Regions from separate parts of the Halobacillus sp. B23F22_5 genome, predicted to be linked through region 1. Evidence: a T-box and tRNA genes for the amino acid it is inferred to sense, from the RefSeq annotation. Region 1 holds a T-box; the other holds one or more tRNA genes.
What was found. The T-box of region 1 lies ahead of trpS (tryptophan--tRNA ligase). A T-box ahead of a tRNA ligase gene usually reads a tRNA of that ligase, here a tRNA-Trp.

Region 1 (11,528 bases):
GATTCCTATTAATAAGAAAAGCAGAAGCACAGCAATGAAAGCTTTTCTTTTCCTTCTCTTCTTTCGGTTTTGCTGTTTGTATTCTTTTCGAGTGGTCACCAAAGTATCACCTCATTTTAAAAAAACCACTATCTATTAATTTACCGCTTATAGCATAGATAGTAAATAGTTTTTACGGATGATATCGTTTTCATGTCATGTTAAGAGCGTTTGTCTCATATATTTAACAAAAAATGGACAGGCTGGAGGGATGGATATTTTTTATTGGTTCTTGTTTTTAGTAGGGTTCGGTTTCACTGTCAGTGGTGGAATATCCTTGATTTCTTATATGAATCTGCTTCCAGCGGGCTTTACCTGGATTGAGTACCTCCAGTTTGTCCAGACGCGCAGTGAGTGCTGGTTATTTCCAATCGGTGTCACTCTTATGCTGCTTTCTACATTAAAAATTGGACAATCCCCTTGTCAATAATTCCAATCGGAGAATAAAACTTCCAAATTTGGCCATACTGATGGCAAATGAAACTAAGGGATGGAAGGTGAGTACCGGGTATGTTATATTTACATGATGTTTGGGTGAACTGGTTCGAAGGGGAGGAGAACGGATACAACGTTTCTCCATTTCATGAGTGGCGGAAAGAAGATGGGATTGAGCTATTGGATCAAGCTCCGCTGCTGTATATAACAGATGATTTGTATCAGTATATTGAAAATGATTTACAGGATTTGCCGATCAGTTTGTTAGAATCCATCCATAGAAGAGCTTACTTAAGAAAAAACCAGGAGCGTAAGTCACTCGATTATGCCGCTATTGTTACCAATGGTCACTCTGTGCTAGCATTCGATACACTTGGCTATACACTGCCAGTCCGTAAGAGCAGGCTGATTCCACGCCAGGAAAGACTGGCTCTTGAAATGATTGAAGGACAAAAGCCGAATAAATATGACTGGGATCCTTCCTTGGCGAAAAAGGAACATCACATACTATCCTTGTCTCCTGAATACATGCTGGGGCTTACAAGGAAGGAAAGACAATTGAAACAGCTGCTGATGATGGCGCTGGATCAATTACAGCATACCGACAACCCGGAAGAAATACGTTATTGGCTGACCGAATGGGAGCCGAGCCATTATCCAATGGTTAAAGAATATACGATTGAACAGGCCTGGCAAAAACTTTATGAAGGGACGACCCCAGGGTGGAGCCGTGCTCACGAAGAGTTATGCGGTAAAATCATCAAGGGGCAGCCATTCTTTGAGAAAATTTGGGAATTAGAAAATCATAAAGCAGAAGCAGGAATAAAAAACCAGAATTGAAGGAGTCCTTCAATTCTGGTTTTTTTAGTGTGGTTCGTTAAGCAATCACACCGTTTTTATTTCTTTTTCTTTTTGACGCGCCCAAGACCCATCGCTTTTTTTGCTTTGCGAAGCATTTTTTCTGCTGCCTGATTAGCACGCTCTGCCCCGTTATCCAGGACATCATCCAGCTCTTCAGATTCAAACAATTCATGATAACGCTCCTGGATAGGGGAGAGTGTTTGAATGACGGCATTCGCAACGTCCTGCTTGAATTCCCCGTATCCTTTTCCTTCGTATTTCACTTCTAATGCTTCCACCGTCTCTCCGGTACAAGTGGAATAAATGGTAAGCAGGTTGGAAATTCCCGGTTTATTTTCTTTATCATATTTAACGATGCCTTCCGAATCAGTGACAGCACTCTTAATCTTTTTCTCGATTTTCTTTGGCGCGTCGAGCATTGAAATATAGGCTTTCTGGTTTTCATCGGACTTGCTCATTTTTTTGGTAGGATCCTGGAGTGACATAATCCTGGCGCCAACTTTTGGGATACTCACTTCTGGTACTGTGAAAATATCGTTGTATTTATTATTAAAGCGTTCTGCTAAATTACGGGTAAGCTCCAGGTGCTGTTTCTGATCTTCCCCGACTGGAACAATGTCGGTTTTATATAGAAGAATATCGGCAGCCATCAATGGAGGGTAGGTCAACAATCCAGAGGAGACAGCTTCTTTTCCCTGCGATTTGTCTTTGAACTGCGTCATCCGCTCCAGTTCACCGATGTAGCTGACACATTGCAGCATCCAGCCGAGCTGCGTGTGGGCTGGAACTTCCGACTGGATGAACAGCGTAGATTTCTCTGGATCGATGCCAGAAGCAAGGTATAAAGCAGCCAGTGAACGAATATTGTCACGCAGCTTTAAACGGTCCTGTGGGACAGTGATGGCATGCTCATCGACCACACAGAAGTAACAGTGGTTCTCTTCCTGAAGTTCGACGAAGTGTTTCATCGCTCCTAAATAGTTACCGAGTGTTAATGTACCACTTGGCTGAATTCCTGAAAAAATTGTCTTCATGTTTTCCACCTCATTTAATTTATTTGTGAACATTCGTGTCTGGGATACGTTTGTTTCAAGAAATGTAAATTGCAGCTTTCCCCAATAAAAAAAGGCCATTCTCCCTCTATAAAGAAGGGACGAATGAACCGTGGTACCACCCTTGTTACTCCGCACTATGCGGAATCACTTGACCTTTAACGCAGGGGTACGTCGTCTGTAACGAAGCTCCAAAGCCCAATTCCCGGTAACCTTTGTCAGCTGTTTTCACCAACCACAGCCTCTCTGAAAAACAGGGAAGTCCGGTACTATACTTTTTCAACGCATTTCACTATTTTGCTATTCAAGAAAATTATAAATAAGTTTTCTGTGTGTTGCAACAATCAGTTGATTACCCCTGATAGTAATAAATAAGCATACCGATCATTCCGAAGTTCATGAACATTCCCTGAAATAGAAAGAACTTTAAAACTCTACCGTCGATGGTCTGGGAGGGAAGAGGCTTCTTTTTCCAATCTTCCATATAATCTGCTGTTTTCGCTACTCTATGGTAGAATCTGCGAAAACTATAAGTTATTGAGTCGAAAAAGCCTCCGCGGATCACCCACAATAGAAGACCGCCGAAAAGATAAAAGAAAGCGACATAGAAGGTCTGGTTAATATAATGGAACAAGTCGTACACAGGTGCCCGCATAAAAAATAGCAGGGTCACAACAGAGAAATTAATACCTAAAAACACCCACTTATTCTTTAATACCATCGGAAGAAGGCACATCCTTTCTTAGAAAATACTTCTTTCATTATAGCATGTTTTCATGTGTCTGTTTTAGTAGAGGAAAAAAAGTAAATATCAACCAGCATAATAACAAGAAAAAAATTTAATTAATTATTGGTGAAAAGATTGTAAAAATACAATTCAATGTGTAATATTTCCCCGTAATCATATAGGACCTTTGTAAAATAAACTAGGTAATTTATCCTATTTTATGCCACAAGAATGTAATAATGACAAGGTTCTTACAATTTTATCAAAAAAATATTAATGCAAAATAGTTCGAAAACTTGTATAATTCGTATTGTAGATTATTTATCTGCGCTAATATTTAGAAAATTATATTTTTGGGGAGGTCATTCTTTCATGAGAAAGACAAATTGGTTATTGCTTGGACTAGCATTAGTTCTAAGCATGTTCCTGGTAGCTTGCTCAGGCGGCGGCGACAATAACGCCGACGGTGGAGAAGGCGAAGGGAACACAGAAGAAACAAACGAAAACGAAGGTAATGAAGGAAGCGAAGGTTCAGAAGGTGAGCCTAGCGGAGAACAAGTATTGAACATCACTGACTCTGCTGAGATTCCTACAATGGATCCTTCCATGGCAACTGACGCAGTTGCATTCCAATGGTTAGGTTCTACAATGGACGGTCTATATCGTCTAGGTGAAAATGCTGAAATGGAACCTGCTATCGCAGAAAGCCATGAGCAAAGTGAAGATGCTTTGACTTGGACTTTCAAACTACGTGAAGATGCTACTTGGGAAAACGGTGACCCTGTTACAGCAAACGATTTCGTATATGCTTGGCAGCGTGCGGTTAACCCGGACACTGGTTCCGAGTATGGCCCATACATGATGAATGGCGTTATCAAAAACGCTGAAGCTATTTCAAACGGTGAAATGGCAGTGGAAGAGCTAGGAGTTACTGCTGAAGATGATTATACGTTGAAAGTAGAACTTGAAAAGCCGATCCCTTATTTCCTATCATTGACTGCTTTCGGTACATTCCTGCCGTTGAACCAGGACTTTGTTGAAGAACAAGGTGACCAGTTCGCACTTGAAGCTGACAACATTCTTGCTAACGGTCCATTCAAGATGACTGAATGGAAGCATGAAGAAAGCTGGAAGCTTGTTAAGAACGAAGATTACTGGGATGCTGAAAATGTTAACCTTGAAGAAATTAATGTAAGTGTTGTTAAAGAAACTTCTACTCGTGTAAACCTTTATGATTCTGGTGAAATCGATGCTGCTGGTTTGAGCGGTGAGTTCGTTCAGCAAAAAGCTGGTAGTGAAGAATTAAAGACAGAAGAAGAACCAGTACTTTTCTATTTGAAAATGAACCAGCAACATGAAGTACTTGGTAATGTAAATGCGCGTAAAGCGATTCAATCTGTAATCAACCGCGAAGACTTGGTTAATGTCATCCTTGCTAACGGATCCCTTCCAGCTGTAGGTGACATTCCTCAAAACTTTGCTAAGCACCCTGAAAGCGGAGAAGACTTCCGTGAAATCAATGGTGACCTGGTTGAAACTAACGTAGAAAAAGCGCAAGAACACTGGGCTACTGCTTTGGAAGAGCTTGGAAAAGACTCTGTAGAGCTTGAACTTCTTGGCGGCGACTCTGAAGTTGCTAAAGAGATGGATGCTTACTTGAAGAACCAATTGGAGCAGCTTGAAGGTTTGACTGTAAATGTTAAGCCGGTTCCATTTAAAGAACGTCTTCGTCTAGACACTGAAATGGAATATGACTTGCAAAACTCTGGTTGGGGCCCTGACTACATTGACCCGAACACATACCTGAACATGTGGGTAACAGATGGCGGAAACAACAAAACTGGTTACTCCAGTGAAGAGTATGACGCGCTTATTGAGAAAGCAAACAATGAGCTTGCTCTTGAGCCAACTAAGCGTTTCGAAGCATTCCTGGAAGCTGAAAAAATGTTGATCGAACAAGACGCAGTTCTTGCTCCTCTATATCAACGTGCCAGTGCTAAACTTTGGAAGCCTTACGTTAAAGGTGTAATCACTAACCCAATGGGACCTGACTACACTTACAAGTATGCTTATATTGACGGTAAAGAGTAATAGCTTTTCATAATTGAATAAAGCTGACTCGGAGGGGAGAGAGTATATGACCATGTTGTTGGCATATGCTCTCTTTTTCCCTGCCATCAAATATAACTGATAATAATCAATATTCAGTTATTTATAATAATAAGAAAACACTTATAAATATAGGAGGTGGGCAAGAATGGCTCGTTATATCACCAAACGACTGCTCTACATGTTGTTGACACTGATTATAATCGCGACTTTTTCATTTTTCTTAATGAAAATGCTGCCTGGTACACCACTGACCATGGAAGATAAATTATCAGCAGCGCAAAAAGAGATCATTCTTGAAAAGTACGGTTTGAATGACCCGGTACCAATCCAGTATTTAAAATACATGGGTGGTTTAGCTGTAGGGGATTTGGGGATTTCATTCCAGTTTGATAACAGGGAAGTTACAGACATTATTATGGATCGTATCGGTCCTTCTATGCAGTTAGGGGCCCAGGCTCTGATTATTGGGACGATCCTCGGAATGCTGCTTGGTTTGATAGCGGCTATCTACCATAATGGCTTCCTGGATTACTCGTCCACATTCGTGGCTGTTATAGGTAAATCTATTCCATCGTTTATTTTCGCAGGTCTATTGCAATATTTCATTGCCCTTAAATTAGGCTGGTTCCCGGTTGCACTTTGGGGATCGTGGCAACATACGGTTCTGCCTACCATAGCGCTGGCGATGTTCCCGATTGCGATTGCCGCCCGTTTCATGCGGACAGAGATGCTAGAAGTACTTGGTTCTGATTTTATCCAAACCGCACGTGCAAAAGGTGTCAATAAATTTGGCGTCGTTTTCAAGCACGGAGTTCGTAACGCTTTGATTCCTTTGGTAACCGTAATGGGTCCTCTGGCAGTAGGATTAATGACTGGAACATTGGTAATTGAGAAGATTTTCGCAGTTCCTGGAATCGGTGAACAGTTCGTTACATCGATTACAACAAATGATTTCCCAATTATAATGGGTACAACGTTGTTCTTCTCTTTCTTTTTTATATTTATCATTTTAGTCATCGACCTTCTATATGGAATCATCGACCCTAGAATCAGACTTGCCGAAGGAGAGAAATAAATATGGATAACAGCAAACCATCAAAAGATCTTTTTGTCCCTGTCGAGCGGGGAGGAACGGAAAGCGAGAAGATTTCTCGTCCTAGTCTGTCTTTCTGGCAGGACTCCTTCAACCGTCTTAGGAAGAATCTCGGTGCGATGGCAGGGGTATTCACTTTAATTGTTTTGATATTGATGGCGGCTTTTGGCCCATACATGAATGAGTTCGATTCTTATGAACAGAATTTATCCCGTTCTTACACACCACCTAAGATTCCGGTACTGGAAAATATCGGCTGGCTGGGTGTAGATGGTATGGAATCGACCGTTATTGAGGGAGATTCTGTCGACGCTGCAAAAAATGTCGCAAAATTGAAACTTGGCGCAGCTAATGCCGATTTCATTGAATATAACGTTATTTCTGAAGGCGGAAATGGCGAAAAAGCAAAAATTGAAGCTTCCCTCGATGTATATGAAGCAAAAGGTATTGAAGCAAATCATTGGTTCGGTACGGACAGTCTTGGACGTGACTTATGGACACGTACTTGGCATGGAACTCGGATCTCTTTATATATCGCCTTTTTAGCAGCCACTATTGATATGATAATTGGTGTCATTTATGGTGGAGTATCCGCATATTATGGCGGACGTGTCGACAACATCATGCAACGGATCATCGAAGTCTTAGTTGGGATACCTAACCTGGTCATTGTTATCCTGATGATTCTGATATTAGAACCGGGGATCCTGTCGATCACCATTGCCCTGACCATTACCGGCTGGATATCGATGGCACGGATCATACGGGGACAAGTGTTGAAACTGAAGAATCAGGAATTCGTACTGGCTTCCAGAACACTCGGAGCACCAGACAGCAGAATTTTGAAAAAGCACCTCGTACCGAATGTTACTGGCTTAATCGTCATCAATACGATGTTTACGATTCCAGCCGCTATTTTCTTTGAAGCATTCTTAAGCTTCATCGGGTTAGGGCTTCCAACCCCGATTGCATCCTTGGGAACATTGATTGATGACGGATTCAAGTCATTGCAGACCAATCCTCACGTGTTGATCTTCCCTGCAATCATCATTTCCATGATTATGGTTGCCTTCAACATACTGGCTGATGGACTGCGGGATGCGTTTGATCCGAAGATGCGTGAATAGGAGGAAGGAATACCAAATGGAAAAACTTCTACAGGTAAACAACTTAAGTGTATCCTTTGACACCTACGGAGGAGAAGTCCAGGCTGTCAGAGGTGTCAATTTCGATGTACACAAAGGAGAAACCCTGGCAATTGTCGGTGAATCTGGTTCAGGCAAGTCGGTAACGACGAAAGCATTAATGCGTCTGATCCCTCAGCCGCCAGGCCGTATCAAAGAAGGGGAAATCCTTTTCGAAGGTAAAGATTTAGCTAAATTAAGTGAAAAGCAAATGGAGAAAATTCGAGGCAAGGATATTTCGATGATTTTTCAGGATCCGATGACTTCATTGAATCCGACGATGAAAATCGGCAATCAGATTATGGAAGGACTCATCAAGCACCAGAAAATGAGCCGTTCCCAGGCGAAAAAGCGTGCAGTGGAATTGATGGAATTGGTAGGGCTCCCTGATGCAGCTAACCGTGTCGATCAATATCCTCACCAATTCTCTGGGGGACAGCGTCAGCGTGTCGTCGTTGCGATTGCGCTTGCCTGTAATCCTAAGCTTTTAATTGCCGATGAGCCGACTACTGCACTTGACGTAACCATACAGGCACAAATTTTAGAGTTGATGAAGGATATCCAGAAGAAAACGGATTCTTCCATTATCTTTATTACGCACGACCTTGGTGTTGTTGCTAATGTGGCCGATCGTGTCGCCGTCATGTATGCAGGTAAAATTGTAGAAATCGGAACCGTTGATGAAATCTTCTATAATCCAAAACATCCATATACTTGGGGACTGCTTGGCTCTATGCCTTCTTTGGACAGTGCGGATGAAGATTTATATGCCATTCCTGGTACACCGCCGGACTTGATCGCTCCACCTAAAGGTGACGCGTTCGCAGCCCGGAATGATTATGCGATGAAGATTGACTTTGAGCAACAACCACCAATGTTCAAAGTATCCGATACGCATTATGCCGCGACATGGCTGTTGCACGAGAATGCCCCGGATGTTGAGCCTCCTGCTTCCATACAACGTAGAATGCAAGGATTTGCTCAAGAGGCTGAACTTAATACGAAAGGTGATCGCTCATGAGTCGAGAAAAATTAGTCGAAATCAAAAACTTAAAGCAGCATTTCAAAACCGGGCGTCACAGTGTCGTAAAAGCAGTCGATGGCTTGACCTTTGATATTTATAAAGGGGAAACTTTCGGCCTTGTTGGTGAGTCCGGGTGTGGTAAGTCGACGACAGGCCGGACAATCATCCGGTTGTACGATGCTACCGAAGGGGAAGTCAATTTCAATGGAGTCAATGTTCACGATAAAAAGAATAAAGCAGATTTGAAACAATTCAATCGTGAAATGCAAATGATATTCCAGGATCCTTATGCATCCTTGAATCCTCGTATGAAGGTGGAGGACATCATTGCAGAGGGCTTGGATATCCATGGCTTGGCCAAAACAAAAGAAGCGCGCAAGAAGCGTGTACATGATCTGCTGGAGACAGTTGGTTTAAACAAAGAACATGCTAACCGTTATCCCCACGAATTCAGTGGTGGACAGCGTCAGCGTATCGGTATTGCCCGTGCTCTGGCCGTAGATCCTAGTTTCATTATCGCCGACGAACCTATTTCGGCACTTGATGTTTCGATCCAGGCGCAGGTAGTCAACTTATTGAAAAAACTGCAAAGAGAGAATGACTTGACTTACTTGTTCATTGCCCATGACTTGTCGATGGTCAAGTATATCAGTGACCGGATTGGTGTTATGTATTTCGGTAAGCTTGTGGAACTTGCCGACGCGGATGACTTATATAAGAATCCGATGCACCCGTACACCAAATCTTTATTATCTGCTATTCCATTACCGGATCCAGATTACGAACGAAACCGTGTCCGGGAGGAATATGATCCAAGTCAACACGATACTAGTGAAGAGCCGGAATTCCGTGAGGTTGGCCCGGACCATTGGGTGCTATGTACAACCAAAGAGTTCGAACACTATAAAAAAGAATATGTGTCCGTTTAATACGGCTGTAAAAAAGACAAGGTTCTTTCCGGATTTGCGGAATGACACCTTGCCTTTTTGTATATATATAAATCGGAGAAAGTCTTAAAATTAGGTCATTTGATATATTTTGGTGATTTTCTACAAAATTTTACTAAATAACCTACCAATTTATAGGAATCCTCTTTTATAATAGGAGATAGAAAAAAATGGGGGAGTAGGATTAATCATGAGGAAAAAGCTAAGACAGCTTAAGAGTATTACAATCATAAGTATTCTTTTTATGTTGGCATTTGTTCCGGTACATACTTTGCATGCAGATGAATCAAACGAGACAGAATCTTTACCAGTGAAAAATTTGCAGGAAAGAGAAGTTTCATTAGAGTTATTGAATAATGATAAGCCGGCAGCAAGGTTCGTATATGATTCGGGATTGACGTTTGAATATCCTGATGCGGTACGGGGGATTTATGTAACAGGTAATTCAGCTGGAGGAAGTCGTTTCGAATCATTATTGGAGCTTGTAGGATCGACGGATTTAAACGCGATGGTCATCGATATTAAAGAAGACCACGGTAATATAACGTTTAAGCCAGATGAAGATTCTCCTTATTATGATATTGCGCAGCCGTATATCAAAGAGCCGAGAAAAATGCTTGAGGTTCTGGAGGAGAAGGGGATTTATCCGATTGCACGAGTGGTTGTTTTTAAAGATTCGATTTTAGCTGAAAAACGTCCCGAGCTTTCTTTTAAAATGAATGGTCAGATCTGGAAAAACGGCAGGGGAGAAGCCTTCGTCAATCCGTTTATGAAAGAAGTTTGGGAATATAATGTAGAAATCGCCAAAATGGCCGCAAAGCTAGGATTTGAGGAAATCCAGTTCGATTATGTCCGCTTTCCGGAAGGGTTTGAAAACCGGGATAAAACATTGGAATATAATCAGGGTGACTATGCGAAACTCGAAATGGATGAGGTACAAAAGCGGGTGCAAGCTGTAACAGACTTTGTCGCTTATGCCAGGGAAGAATTACATTATTACGCCGTTGATGTATCCGTTGATATATTCGGATATTCCGCTACTATTCCGGAAGCGCCTGGAATAGGACAGAATTTCTCTAAAATCAGTTCCAATGTCGACGTCATTTCTTCGATGATCTATCCAAGCCACTGGACCTCTTATTTCGGCATTAAGAAGCCGGATATGGAACCTTATAAATTGACGGTGGAATATGCCAAGGTGGAAAATGAAGTGCTGGCTAAGCTGGATAACCCGCCGACATCAAGACCATGGATTCAGGATTTCGAAGCGCCATGGCTCTATTCCGGACCTGCAAAACAGTATGGGGTAGCAGAAGTGGAAGCCCAGATCCGTGCCCTGAACGAAAATGGGATCAATGAATTTCTGATTTGGAATCCAGGTAACAGTTATACCCAGGGTGTCGATTACACTCCATTAAAATAAATAACTTTAAATAAAAAAGCATGGAAGGCTCACCTTCCATGCTTTTTTATGTAGCTTATTTCTGAGTTCCTCCGACGTTTCTCCATGTATCCTGGTAAGAACGTGCCTTGTCCAGAAACTCATCTTTTTTACCCCGGCTGAACAGCTTATTGCCTATCCCATTCATGGCAACTCCGAGAAATGCTGTTGCTCCGATGATCCCTAACCCAAGCAACGTGATATCGAGCATTAATGCACCCACATGCTCCCCTCCTTTACCGGTTACTTTTATTTTAGATGATGTGTTAAAAAAAAGAAAGCTGGAAAGAGTAAAATTGTAAGTGTTTTCAAAAGCCATTTAACAATTACTGAGAAATTCGTTATAATAGAAAAGACTAACTTGTAAGGGAGCAGATTTATGAATTGGTATGAAAAATTAAAACAATATTTTCCTATCGAAGAAATGAAATCTCGAGAGCATATGGAAACTTTGTTAAAGGAAAAAGGCGATGTTTATTATAAGGATGAGGGTCCTCACCATGTTTTGATGTATGCTGAATTCCCTTCTTTTCTTTTTATCGATTATGTCTATGTGTCTGCATCCTCAAGAGGGCAGGGCTTAGGACATAAGCTGATGCAAAAAATGAAAGAT
Region 2 (11,528 bases), on a different contig from region 1:
GGAGCTGACGGATACTAATCGATCGAGGACTTAACTAATATAATTCGTGAAGAAGTTGGGTCGTTGAATGTTGCTTATCTAGTTTTGAGGGTTTACATAAAAATATAAAAAACCCTTGAATTTTTGGACTAAGGTGCATATAATATATCTTGTCCCTAAAAAAAGATTAAGGTTTGGTGGCGAAAGCGGAGAGGTCACACCTGTTCCCATGCCGAACACAGCAGTTAAGCTCTCCAGCGCCGATGGTAGTCGGGTTTATCCCCGTGAGAGTAGGACGCTGCCAAGCCTGGACTTATTTTCTTAAAGATCTGCTTGTTAACAAAATCACACCAATGATACACACCTTTACAATATTCCACCGTAGCGAAGCTAACCTCTTCGACTAAACTTCGAAGTAAGCTTTGCAAGGAGTTCAACACTGTTTATGTAGCCAGAAAGTTGAACAAAAGGGTTGAACGACGAGCATATAACTTAGGTTGTAGCTCAATGATACACACCTTTACAATATTCCACCGTAGCTCAGTGGTAGAGCAATCGGCTGTTAACCGATCGGTCGTAGGTTCGAATCCTACCGGTGGAGCCATGGAGAGCTGTCCGAGTTGGCCGAAGGAGCACGATTGGAATTCGTGTAGACCGTTACCGCGGTCTCGAGGGTTCGAATCCCTCGCTCTCCGCCATATCATATTGGCCCGTTGGTCAAGTGGTTAAGACACCGCCCTTTCACGGCGGTAACACGGGTTCGAATCCCGTACGGGTCACCACTTACATAGGAGGATTAGCTCAGCTGGGAGAGCACTTGCCTTACAAGCAAGGGGTCGCAGGTTCGAACCCTGCATCCTCCACCATTTCATTCACATTTCCAATTCAATATCGTAAGATATAATGTCTTACATTATCGCGGGGTGGAGCAGTCTGGTAGCTCGTCGGGCTCATAACCCGAAGGTCGCAAGTTCAAATCTTGCCCCCGCAACCAATTATTTTTCATTTGCATCGTCGATTAATCATCATTGCTAATGAAAGATAGTAGTACTGCAAAGTGCAACCAATTTATTTCAACTTCCTACGTCGAATAATCTTCATAGCTAGTTGAAAATCGTGTGCTGCAAAGCGCAACCAAATTATGGTCCGGTAGTTCAGTTGGTTAGAATGCCTGCCTGTCACGCAGGAGGTCGCGGGTTCGAGTCCCGTCCGGACCGCCATTATTACTTTTACATAGTTTCATAATTATTTAAATACTTAGGCTTGGTAGCTCAGTCGGTAGAGCAACGGACTGAAAATCCGTGTGTCGGCGGTTCGATTCCGTCCCAAGCCACCATTTCTGATTAGCCGGTCTAGCTCAATTGGTAGAGCAACTGACTTGTAATCAGTAGGTTGGGGGTTCAAGTCCTCTGGCCGGCACCATTGTAGGTTTTCCTGCAACGTCGAATAAACTTCTTGCTGGAAAACAACCGTGTGCTGTAAGTGCACCATTGAATAGTTTTCTTCATTACAATGGAGGGATAGCGAAGTTGGCCAAACGCGGCGGACTGTAAATCCGCTCCCATCGGGTTCGTAGGTTCGAGTCCTACTCCCTCCACCATATATAGGGGTATAGTTTAATGGTAAAACGAAGGTCTCCAAAACCTTTGATGTGGGTTCGATTCCTACTACCCCTGCCATTATGGCGGCCGTGGCGAAGGGGTTAACGCACCGGATTGTGGCTCCGGCATTCATGGGTTCGATTCCCATCGGTCGCCCCATCTTTACTTTGCCTGTTGGCCCATAGCCAAGCGGTAAGGCAGCGGATTTTGATTCCGTCATGCGCTGGTTCGAATCCAGCTGGGCCAGCCATTTAAATTGCGAGAGTAGTTCAGTGGTAGAACACCACCTTGCCAAGGTGGGGGTCGCGGGTTCGAATCCCGTCTCTCGCTCCATATTTAATTTTCAGGGTATCACAAGGCGGCATAGCCAAGTGGTAAGGCAGAGGTCTGCAAAACCTTTATCACCGGTTCAAATCCGGTTGCCGCCTCCATAAACAATATGCCGGTGTGGCGGAATTGGCAGACGCGCACGACTCAAAATCGTGTTCCTTCGGGAGTGCCGGTTCGACCCCGGCCACCGGTACTACTTAACAATTTATTTGTTAGAGAATTGACTTCTTTCATATTACTGAAAGGGTCTTTTTTCTTATTATTATACAGTTTTAAGGCCTGGTATTATTTAATACTTTGCGGATGTGGCGGAACTGGCAGACGCGCTGGATTCAGGGTCTAGTGGTGGTAACACCGTGGGGGTTCGAATCCCTTCATCCGCATCGCCTGGATGGAGAAGTACCCAAGTGGCTGTAAGGGGGCGCACTCGAAATGCGCTAGGGCGGGCAACCGTCGCGTGAGTTCGAATCTCACCTTCTCCGCCATTTTTATATGCCGGTGTGGTGAAATTGGCAGACGCGCACGACTCAAAATTGTGTCCCTTTGGGAGTGCAGTTTCGACCGGTATATAATTTAGAATTAAAATTAATCTTCACCAAGACTGATGAGATCTTTTTCTTTTTAATATATATAAAAGGTGCTTGCTAAATTGCAAGCACCTTTTTCATAATTTCCACTCGTTTGATTTCCATAGTTTCTTTAATAAATCTTCTGACTCACCTGTGTTACCATTGATTAGGAAAGTTTTTGTGAAGAAATCAGTGTCCACTTCTATTAGCCATAATGGCAAGTAAACTACCTCTGCTTCTTTAACCTCATATCTTGGTTTTTTTAATACATAGTTCCGACTGATTTGCTTTTCCTGAATATTTATTACGTATTTTTCTAGTAGTTCTTGTCTTGTAATTATAGCGTTTTTAACTTTTGATGAAGCTACTTCCTGCTGGGTGACAGGAGGTACATTCGGAAATAACCCCCGGTAGCCTGAAATAGCATCCACAAAAGCCATGTTCGGCTTTATTTTGGGTGGGAACGGTTTTCTATCAGCAATGACTAGCATCTTCACTGTCCACATTGGCTGATAGACTTTTTCGCTCCTTACGATCCCATTTTTAATTACATTCTCATTGAGTTTCTTATTCAGTTTCAACGAAGGCTTCAAGCCTTTATACATATACTTGGGAAGCTCGTGTTCCTGGATAGAATCTTCTCCTAAGATGTTCAGTTTCATTTTTTCACCTGCTTATGCTTCCATGTGATAGCTGTCTACTTCTTGTTGTATCTTTTCAGATGGTGGGGCTGTCATTAAACTTACTACAATCGTAAGAATTGCTGAAACGGGGGCAGAGACTAAGTGCTCGGAAACAAGAGCAAATGGTAATAATGCCATGATGATGAAAACTACCGTTCCTCCAATCATACCAGCTAAAGCTCCTGCTGTATTGGTACGCTTCCACCAAAGCCCTAACACTAGTGGGAAGCCAAAAGCAGAAAGCATTGCGCCACTTACCCAACCTACCATGACAGCGATCAATTGAGGGGGATCGATTGCGAAAATAATCCCAACCACACTAGCTAAGATCATTACAATTAACCCTAGACGAGTGACTTTCTTTTCGGAAGCTTTTTTATTAATATGTTCTTTATAAATATCATGGGCGATTCCTGCAGATACGGCCAGAAGCATCGCATCCGCTGAGGACATGATTGCAGCTAATAACCCGGCCAGCATAACTCCGGCAAGTAAGGCAGGCATGTAATGCTCAATTACGGAAATAAAAATCATATCCTGATTGTCGAGTGATTCTGCAATCCCCAGGCTGGCACCTGCCGATGCAATGACAAATCCGAATAGGAATACAGTAACATACAAAAAACAAGCTCCTAGAGCTGAGCGACGTGCTGTTTTCGCATCACGTGCAGCAAAGTTCCTCATAACAGCTGACGGTGATACTACTCCGAACCAAAGAAAAGCAACAAATAGACCGAAGTAAGACATCCATGGTTGAGTAATAGAACCGAATTGAGGGTCGACTGCTAACGCGTCTTGAACAAGCGAACCAACTCCACCATGATCCATTAGAATAATAATAGCGAGAATGAACATTCCGATGACCATGACAGCACCCTGAATCAAGTCCGTGTATGTAATCGCCCACATTCCACCTAGTGCGGCATAAAGTGTGAATCCTAACCCTAAAATGATTACAGCAGTTACATAATCAATCCCTAACACATAAGAACCAATTAGCCCTGATGCTGTCAACTGGGGGATCATATAGAAAGTCATACTCAGTACGACTAGAATAGCAGAAACAATCTGTACCGATTTTCCGTACCTATGCTTGAAAAATTCAGGCAGAGTTTTTACGCCTGTTCTTCTAATTTGTCCAGCTATTAAAAACATTGCAAATGAAGGGATAGCTACTGCGCCGAACCCGTAGGCTAATAGAAAAGGAACCCCTAATGCTACACCAGAACCTACAGCCCCCATCAGTGAGCTTGAGCTTGCTACCGCTGCAAAAAATGCGAATGATCCAACAAAACTATTAATCTGCCCGCCAGCTGTCCAGTAATCACCTTCAGATGAGTGAGCCCGCTTTGCGAACCAAATTCCTATAACGGTCATAATGATTAAATAAATGGCTAAAATGATTGTTTCCATTACTTGCATGATTACTCACTCCTTTATTGCATTTCTTTCTTTTCCAGTCTTTCCATCCAAACGACATATGCGACTGTTAACGCTAACCATATGAAAAAGCAGACAAACATGGCCCATCCTGCTAGGGATATTCCACCTACAAAAGTGTCTGCCGGCCACCATATCCAAACGATCAAAGAGATAATAGATAAAATAATTACCATGACGATTCCCGGGTCTTTCCACTTTTTCCTTGTCAGTTTTCGCATCATTCTGCCACCTTTCTATTTGTAATACGTTTCATACACTGATTTGACAGTTACTAAGTCAAAAATAGAGGCACCGACAGACTTGAAAATAATTGTCTTATCATGGACACCAGAAGGGTAATGGTTTTCTCTGATTATTTTTTCAAGGTCCCACGTATCCTCTAAATCTTTACGTAACTCTTTAGCTCGAATCATATCCCCTGACTCCCGTAAAGCGCTTGAAGCATCCACGTAGATTTCATCTGCTTCTTGCAATACCTGATCCGAAAGTTCTTGCATCGCCGGTCGAAAGGAACCTACGCCGACAATTTGTTTTCCTTTCCATTCAGATGGCTCCAGTTCCGGTAATACCGGCTTAGAAGAGGTGGTGGTCGTTACGATGATATCTGACTTCTTCACCAGTTCCTCTACGGAAGACACATAAAAGCTGATGTGCGGAAATGCTTTTTCTGCCTGCTTTTTATATGCCAGTGCTTTCTCTTCTGTACGGTTAAAGATATGTACTTCGTTAATATCCCGGGCGACAAGTCCTGATTGCAAATGACTCCAACCTTGTGTTCCTGTACCGATGATTCCTAGGGTTTTCGCATCTTCTTTCGCCAAATACTTCATGCCTAAACCTCCAAGAGCACCTGTACGTAACGAAGTAATGGCGATGGCGTCGCACATGAATAATGGTTCCATGGTTTCACGATTATATAAAATCATTAATCCATGAATCGTGTCTTTGTCGAGGTTCGTGTTATTCGGAGCTACTCCCACTAACTTCGTTGCATAATAATCACCGTAAAATGCTGGCATTAGCAGAGCTGTATTGTCTCCATCCTCAATATGCATACGATCAGGAGAAATGTAGTCTCCTTCTTTTTCTTTGTAGAAATCCTCAATAGCTTCCATGGTTTCTTTCATGGAAAACTTTTGTTTGATTTCTTCTGCTGAGATTACTTCCATTTATCATTCTCCTTTCTGTATACTTAAGAATATTACCAAATTATTCTGAAAAATAAAACCGATTGCAAATTCTGCTCGCTCACAGAAAACAATGCTTAGATCAAATCAGGCCATTGGATTTTTTCTGGTTGTAATCGTATGATTAAGATAATGTAAGACAACCTAAATCATATATGGAAGATAAGTGAGTGATGTCATGAAAAAGGAAGAGAAAAACCAGTTGAAATATGCACAGCAACACCTGGCTAATGAAAGAACCTACCTGGCATGGGTTCGTACGGTTATTGCTATTGTTGGTATTGGCTTTTTAAATACCAGCCTTCATTTCACGATAGGGGTCCAGCGTAACAGTACGATCGATATGATCAGCCTTTCTTTAGGTGTTTTTGCTGTTGTTCTTGGTTTTATTATCATAATTTTAGCAACTGTCGCTTATTTCAATAAAAAGAAACAGATCATGAATGACGAAACATTCAACCCTTCTAATACTTCTGTGACGTTAGTATCTTCCTTAATGATTGTTATTCTGATTTTCATCTTATTTTACTTCTTATATTTGGAAAGCTAGTGTGTAAAATCTCCCCTGGCTATATTACAATGAATGTTGTGGTTCTTATTTACAGGGGAGGTATAATATGGGTGTTTTTATAACGGTTATCGTGGTTACACTTTTACTCGGTATAGTAGGGTACTTTGCTAACAGTAATACAGAGGAAGAACCTATCCCCGTCCATCGTCGGGAAACGAGTGAATCACAAATAGTTTCAACCAATATAGCTACTATTTATTTTGAGCATAACAACCGGGTTGCTACCTTGTTGAAATTAGTTGGATATGTATTTTTAGTGACAGGATTCTTAGTAGGGTTGTTTTTCCTTGTTAATGAGGAGTTCCTAGGCTTTTTCTGGATGGTGATCTGTGCAGTCATATCATTCATCCTTGCTTTAGGATTTGCTGAAGTCGTTCAACAGCTGCATCATATTAATATCCGTTTACGGAAAAAGGATTTTTTATTGGATGAGGAAGAAACGAAATTCAATTCCAATGAATGATACATAATTGTGAGGCACTGGAGGGCAGTGTCTCTTTTTGATTTTAATATAATAATAGTGAAAACGTGATAAATATCACAGACTTACAGGCTACAGCCATTTATTATTAAGGTACATTCATCATACAGGAGGTAGGCATGATGAGGCCTTTACTCGATAGATTGGAGCAAAATGAAAAAGATTTATTGCTCGCTAACTCAAAAGAAACATTCGTCAAACGTGGAGAAGTAATATTTGAAGAAGGATCGGAAGCTTCCCATTTGTACTTTATCCTAGACGGTACAATTCGTGTTCATAAGCAGATGAAACAGAATAAAGAAGTAACCGTATTTTTACGTAAGAATAATGATTCATTCGGAGAGATAGGGATCTTCTCTGGAGAAATTTATTCTTGTTCTGCGGTTGCTTTGACAGACGCTTCTTTGTTATATATATCAAAAAACGATATGGAAACCTTAATGGCGCAAAATGGTCGATTAGCTTTAGGCATTACGAAATGGCTGGCAGAATCGCTCGAAGCCAGTAAAGCCAAACTGCGAGACTATTTAGTGTTCGGTTCGGAAGGTGCAGTCGCATCTATTTTTATCCGGTTAAGTCATATGTATGGTAAAGAAACTCCAAGAGGGGTGGAAATTACAGAACCGATTGTCGTCCAGGATATCGCAAAGTACGTCGGGATTACCAGGGAAACCGCCAGTAGAGTGATCAGTAAGTGGAAAGACCAAGGCCTCATTGACAATGAAGCAAAAAAATTCTTTATTAATGATATCGAATATTTCCGCTCCTTATTGATGTGTGATCAATGCGGCGTTCAAAATTGTACATTATAGAAAAATTTATTTAGAGGCTATAAAAGCCTCTTTTTTTATTGGGATTGGTATATTCCTCAAAAATTACAGACCATGCTTAAAAGTCTTTCCAGTAAACAGCTTTCCTATAATAGGGTTGTTTTTTTCGAAATTTCAAAATAATATGGGATTACAGCTTACTAACCAGTTGATATGTTAATAGATTATGGTTAATGATATAGATTTACACCAGGGCCTCGGGGCAAAATTTAATATGGGAGGAATCGATTATGTCAGATAGATTTAATGGAAAAGTAGCATTTGTAACCGGCGGAAGCCGTGGTATAGGAAAAGGAATTGTTCAAAAATTTGCTGAAGAAGGCGCAACAGTAGCCATTATCGATATTAACGAAGAAGCGCTTGCGCAAGCTGCAAATGAATTTAACAAAAAAGGTTATGAAGTGTTTACGAAGGTTGCTAATGTGATGGAGGCAGAACAGGTAGAGAGTGCCATGGCAGAAGTGTATGAGAAATATGGTTCGGTTGATATTCTAGTTAACAATGCTGGTGTAATCAAGGATAATATGCTATTTAAAATGACTGATTCCGATTGGGATACCGTCATGGGAGTGCACCTTAAAGGATCCTTCAATGCCGCCCGGGCAGCACAGAAATATATGGTTGAAAAGAAATTTGGCCGCATTATTAACATCTCCTCGACCTCTGCCTTGGGCAATCGCGGACAGGCAAACTATGCTACAGCTAAAGCTGGATTGCAGGGTTTTACCAAAACATTGGCAATTGAACTTGGCCCCTTCGGCATAACAGCAAATGCGGTCGCTCCCGGGTTCATTGAGACTGATATGACCAAGCAGACAGCGGCAAGAATCGGTATTTCCTTCGAAGAATTGGTGGAAGCTAGTGTCTCCAATATTCCTGTAGGAAGAAGTGGTAAGCCAGAGGATATTGCAAACGCTGTTGCTTTTTACGCTGATGAACAATCATCCTTCGTGAATGGTCAGGTACTCTACGTAGCTGGCGGACCAAAAGATTAATCAAGGAGGAGTCATAGATGCTGACACATGTTATTGGTAAGAAATCGAAACCCGTAAAGAATACCGTGGAAAGAGGAGCAGTCAAGAAATTTGCAGAAGCTATTGGTGACTTGCACCCCATATTCATATGTGAGGAGACCGGGAAGCAGTCAAGGTATAACAATAACATTGCTCCCCCGACTTTTCCGAGAGTCTTTGATTACGGCGCTATTGAAGCATTGGAGTTGCCTGGTAAAGGTTTGATCCACGGCGAAGAAACCTTTCATTATGAAAGACCTTTGCTCGTCGGAGAGGAAATCAATTGCTACGTGGAAGTAAAAGATTACTATGAAAGAAAAGGAAAAAGCGGGGAAATGGGCTTTTTACTTTTAAAAAGATATGGGGAAGACCTTGATCGGAAGCTGGTTTTCACAGAAGAGCAGGTAGTCATCATTACAGAAGCTGTTCGGAAGGAGATGAAGGTGTGAATCGGTTAGCTGTGTTAGAAGCAGGGGAATCACTGGAGAACGTAACGTTATCTCCGGTTTCGAGGCTGGACTTGATCAAATACGCGGGCTCATCAGGTGATTACAATCCAATCCATACGATAGATGAAGAAGCCAAAAAAGCTGGGCTTCCTGGAGTTATTGCCCATGGCATGTGGACGATGGGCAATCTCGCTAAATTATTCACTCCTTATTTTGAAGAAGGGTTTATCCAGGATTATACCATCAGGTTTCAAGGTATGGTCCGACTGCATGATGTCATCACCTTACAGGCGACATTAGCCGATAAAACTGACCGGCAATTACATTTCGATGTGAATGCAATTAATCAAGAGGGAAAGGATGTTATCAAGGGTACAGTTGTATTTAGTCAGTATGAATAGGAGTATCAAAGGAACATAAAGAGATAAATACAAAAGATAGTCACCCTATAGGATTCGATTAATTTTTATGTTTTTCGACAAAAAATTAAAAATCCCATTGCACTACTAAACTACCCTTGTTATAATTATAAATGTCATTTCAAAAAGGCATTTTCACTATACGGGTGTAGTTTAGTGGTAAAACCTCAGCCACGAGCAACGCATCCACCGAATAAGCTACGAGTTGTCTCGACGGATATACTTCCATGAATTATCTGGCAGAGGAAGAGACATGATTGTTCGTGAACCTGACTTAAAGCAGTCATTTAATTAACATGCGGGTGTAGTTTAGTGGTAAAACCTCAGCCTTCCAAGCTGATGATGTGGGTTCGATTCCCATCACCCGCTCTTATTGCCGGTTTTATCCGGCAAGAGTAATTATTTCCCCAATCAAGTTAACCAACGCAGTGTTTCGTTCTAGGTGACAACGAAGCATTGCGTTTTTTATGTTGTAAAGATGGCAACATTGTAAATAAACAAAGTAGATAATTGGATTGGAGATGATTCGTGATGAAGAAACTTCAACAGCAATTACAGCAAATAGACGGGAAAAGTTATAAAGGTTATAAGCAATTGCAGGGAAGCTATCAGTTTGAGCGCTACCGGCTATGGATTGATTATGTACAAGGGGATCCGTTTGCGGCTCCTTCTAAAATAAGGATTCAAGTGCCGTACGACAAACGTCCGATCAAAGCCGAATGGAGAAAAGACAGGAATCGTCGCGTCTATGCGGAGGATACGATTACAAGAGATATCGCCCGTACACTGATGAAGCTTAATCCTAATGTGAAGGGATCAGGTAAGAGCGGATTGGTGGCAATCGATCGCCCAGGGCAGGAAATATTAGAACGTACGGCTGTCGAATTGAATAGTGACCATATGATTATCTGCCTAAGCATAGGTTTACCGGCCAACGGTAGACGTATTAATGGAAAGCAAGCAGAGAAACTGTTCTTACAGGTGCTTCCTGAGCTGATTGATAAATCTGTCTTTCGTATCAACGATGAAGAAATTGAGGAAGCAGTGCAACTGGCTGACCAGCATGTAGCGATCCGCAGGGAAATGGAAGCGAATGACTGGATTGCATTCGTCGCAGATGGAGCAGTTTTACCTCGGAAAAGCGGCGTCAGTGAACGGCCGATGGAAGGTGCGGTGCCGTTTGAAAGTCCTGAACAGAATCGTGTCACAATTGAATTACCTCACCGCAACGAGCCATTGACAGGTATGGCGTTGAAAAAAGGGATAACGTTGATTGTCGGAGGCGGGTACCATGGTAAAAGTACCCTGTTGAATGCGATGGAACGCGGGGTGTACCCTCATATTAAAGGGGATGGCCGTGAGTATGTGCTGACTGATCCGGCAGCAGTGAAAGTCCGCGCAGAGGACGGAAGAAAAGTTACAACCGTAAATATTTCGCCGTTTATTAAAAACCTGCCGCATGGTACAGACACAACCAGGTTTACGACGGATAATGCAAGTGGAAGTACGTCGCAGGCTGCCAATGTAGTGGAATCTCTTGAGGCAGGCGCTGGCACACTGCTGATTGATGAAGACACCAGCGCAACGAACTTTATGATACGAGATGAGCGTATGCAGGAGCTGGTAGTGAAGGAGAAAGAGCCGATTACTCCTTTCATCGATAAAATCAAACTGCTTCGCGATGAATTAGAGGTCTCGACGATACTAGTCATGGGGGGATCCGGTGACTATTTCGATGCTGCTGATAACGTCATCATGATGGATCAGTATCTCCCTTATAATGTTACGAATAAGGCAAAAGAGATTGCAGATAGATATCCGCAACAGCGTAAAATTGATAGAGAATACAGCTTTGGCGAGATAACCAGGCGTAGATTTTTACCAAACAGCCTGCAGACCCAAAAAGGGAAGAAAGCTAAAGTACAAGCAAAAAGTAAGACGTTGATTTTAAAAGGAAACACGGAAATATCCTT

Region 2: it has a tRNA-Trp gene. The T-box ahead of trpS (tryptophan--tRNA ligase) is inferred to sense a tRNA for this amino acid. The anticodon was not compared.

Annotation. Positions count from the first base shown of each region.
Region 1 is NZ_JBIEKI010000006.1:6,425-17,952, forward strand. It holds gene ACGTN9_RS10295 (LCP family protein) at 1-99, opposite strand, end outside; gene ACGTN9_RS10300 (YuzI family membrane protein) at 251-469, shown strand; gene ACGTN9_RS10305 (YjbA family protein) at 550-1,314, shown strand; gene trpS (tryptophan--tRNA ligase) at 1,371-2,369, opposite strand; T-box leader at 2,482-2,679, opposite strand; gene ACGTN9_RS10315 (DUF3899 domain-containing protein) at 2,740-3,108, opposite strand; gene ACGTN9_RS10320 (peptide ABC transporter substrate-binding protein) at 3,487-5,205, shown strand; gene opp3b (oligopeptide ABC transporter permease) at 5,372-6,301, shown strand; gene opp3C (oligopeptide ABC transporter permease) at 6,304-7,446, shown strand; gene ACGTN9_RS10335 (ABC transporter ATP-binding protein) at 7,463-8,524, shown strand; gene ACGTN9_RS10340 (ABC transporter ATP-binding protein) at 8,521-9,456, shown strand; gene ACGTN9_RS10345 (putative glycoside hydrolase) at 9,665-10,897, shown strand; gene ACGTN9_RS10350 (hypothetical protein) at 10,953-11,138, opposite strand; gene ACGTN9_RS10355 (GNAT family N-acetyltransferase) at 11,295-11,528, shown strand, end outside.
Region 2 is NZ_JBIEKI010000011.1:109,131-120,658, reverse strand. It holds partial or broken rRNA gene ACGTN9_RS14675 (23S ribosomal RNA) at 1-38, shown strand, start outside; rRNA gene rrf (5S ribosomal RNA) at 173-286, shown strand; tRNA gene ACGTN9_RS14665 (tRNA-Asn) at 509-583, shown strand; tRNA gene ACGTN9_RS14660 (tRNA-Ser) at 585-677, shown strand; tRNA gene ACGTN9_RS14655 (tRNA-Glu) at 687-761, shown strand; tRNA gene ACGTN9_RS14650 (tRNA-Val) at 770-845, shown strand; tRNA gene ACGTN9_RS14645 (tRNA-Met) at 897-973, shown strand; tRNA gene ACGTN9_RS14640 (tRNA-Asp) at 1,123-1,199, shown strand; tRNA gene ACGTN9_RS14635 (tRNA-Phe) at 1,240-1,315, shown strand; tRNA gene ACGTN9_RS14630 (tRNA-Thr) at 1,326-1,401, shown strand; tRNA gene ACGTN9_RS14625 (tRNA-Tyr) at 1,494-1,579, shown strand; tRNA gene ACGTN9_RS14620 (tRNA-Trp) at 1,585-1,658, shown strand; tRNA gene ACGTN9_RS14615 (tRNA-His) at 1,664-1,739, shown strand; tRNA gene ACGTN9_RS14610 (tRNA-Gln) at 1,756-1,830, shown strand; tRNA gene ACGTN9_RS14605 (tRNA-Gly) at 1,839-1,913, shown strand; tRNA gene ACGTN9_RS14600 (tRNA-Cys) at 1,938-2,011, shown strand; tRNA gene ACGTN9_RS14595 (tRNA-Leu) at 2,022-2,103, shown strand; tRNA gene ACGTN9_RS14590 (tRNA-Leu) at 2,210-2,293, shown strand; tRNA gene ACGTN9_RS14585 (tRNA-Ser) at 2,304-2,395, shown strand; gene ACGTN9_RS14580 (hypothetical protein) at 2,575-3,141, opposite strand; gene ACGTN9_RS14575 (sodium:solute symporter family protein) at 3,154-4,584, opposite strand; gene ACGTN9_RS14570 (hypothetical protein) at 4,599-4,823, opposite strand; gene ACGTN9_RS14565 (ornithine cyclodeaminase family protein) at 4,839-5,774, opposite strand; gene ACGTN9_RS14560 (YidH family protein) at 5,959-6,342, shown strand; gene ACGTN9_RS14555 (hypothetical protein) at 6,410-6,826, shown strand; gene ACGTN9_RS14550 (Crp/Fnr family transcriptional regulator) at 6,967-7,656, shown strand; gene fabG (3-oxoacyl-ACP reductase FabG) at 7,905-8,669, shown strand; gene ACGTN9_RS14540 (MaoC family dehydratase N-terminal domain-containing protein) at 8,687-9,136, shown strand; gene ACGTN9_RS14535 (MaoC/PaaZ C-terminal domain-containing protein) at 9,133-9,537, shown strand; tRNA gene ACGTN9_RS14530 (tRNA-Gly) at 9,854-9,924, shown strand; gene ACGTN9_RS14525 (ABC-ATPase domain-containing protein) at 10,087-11,528, shown strand, end outside.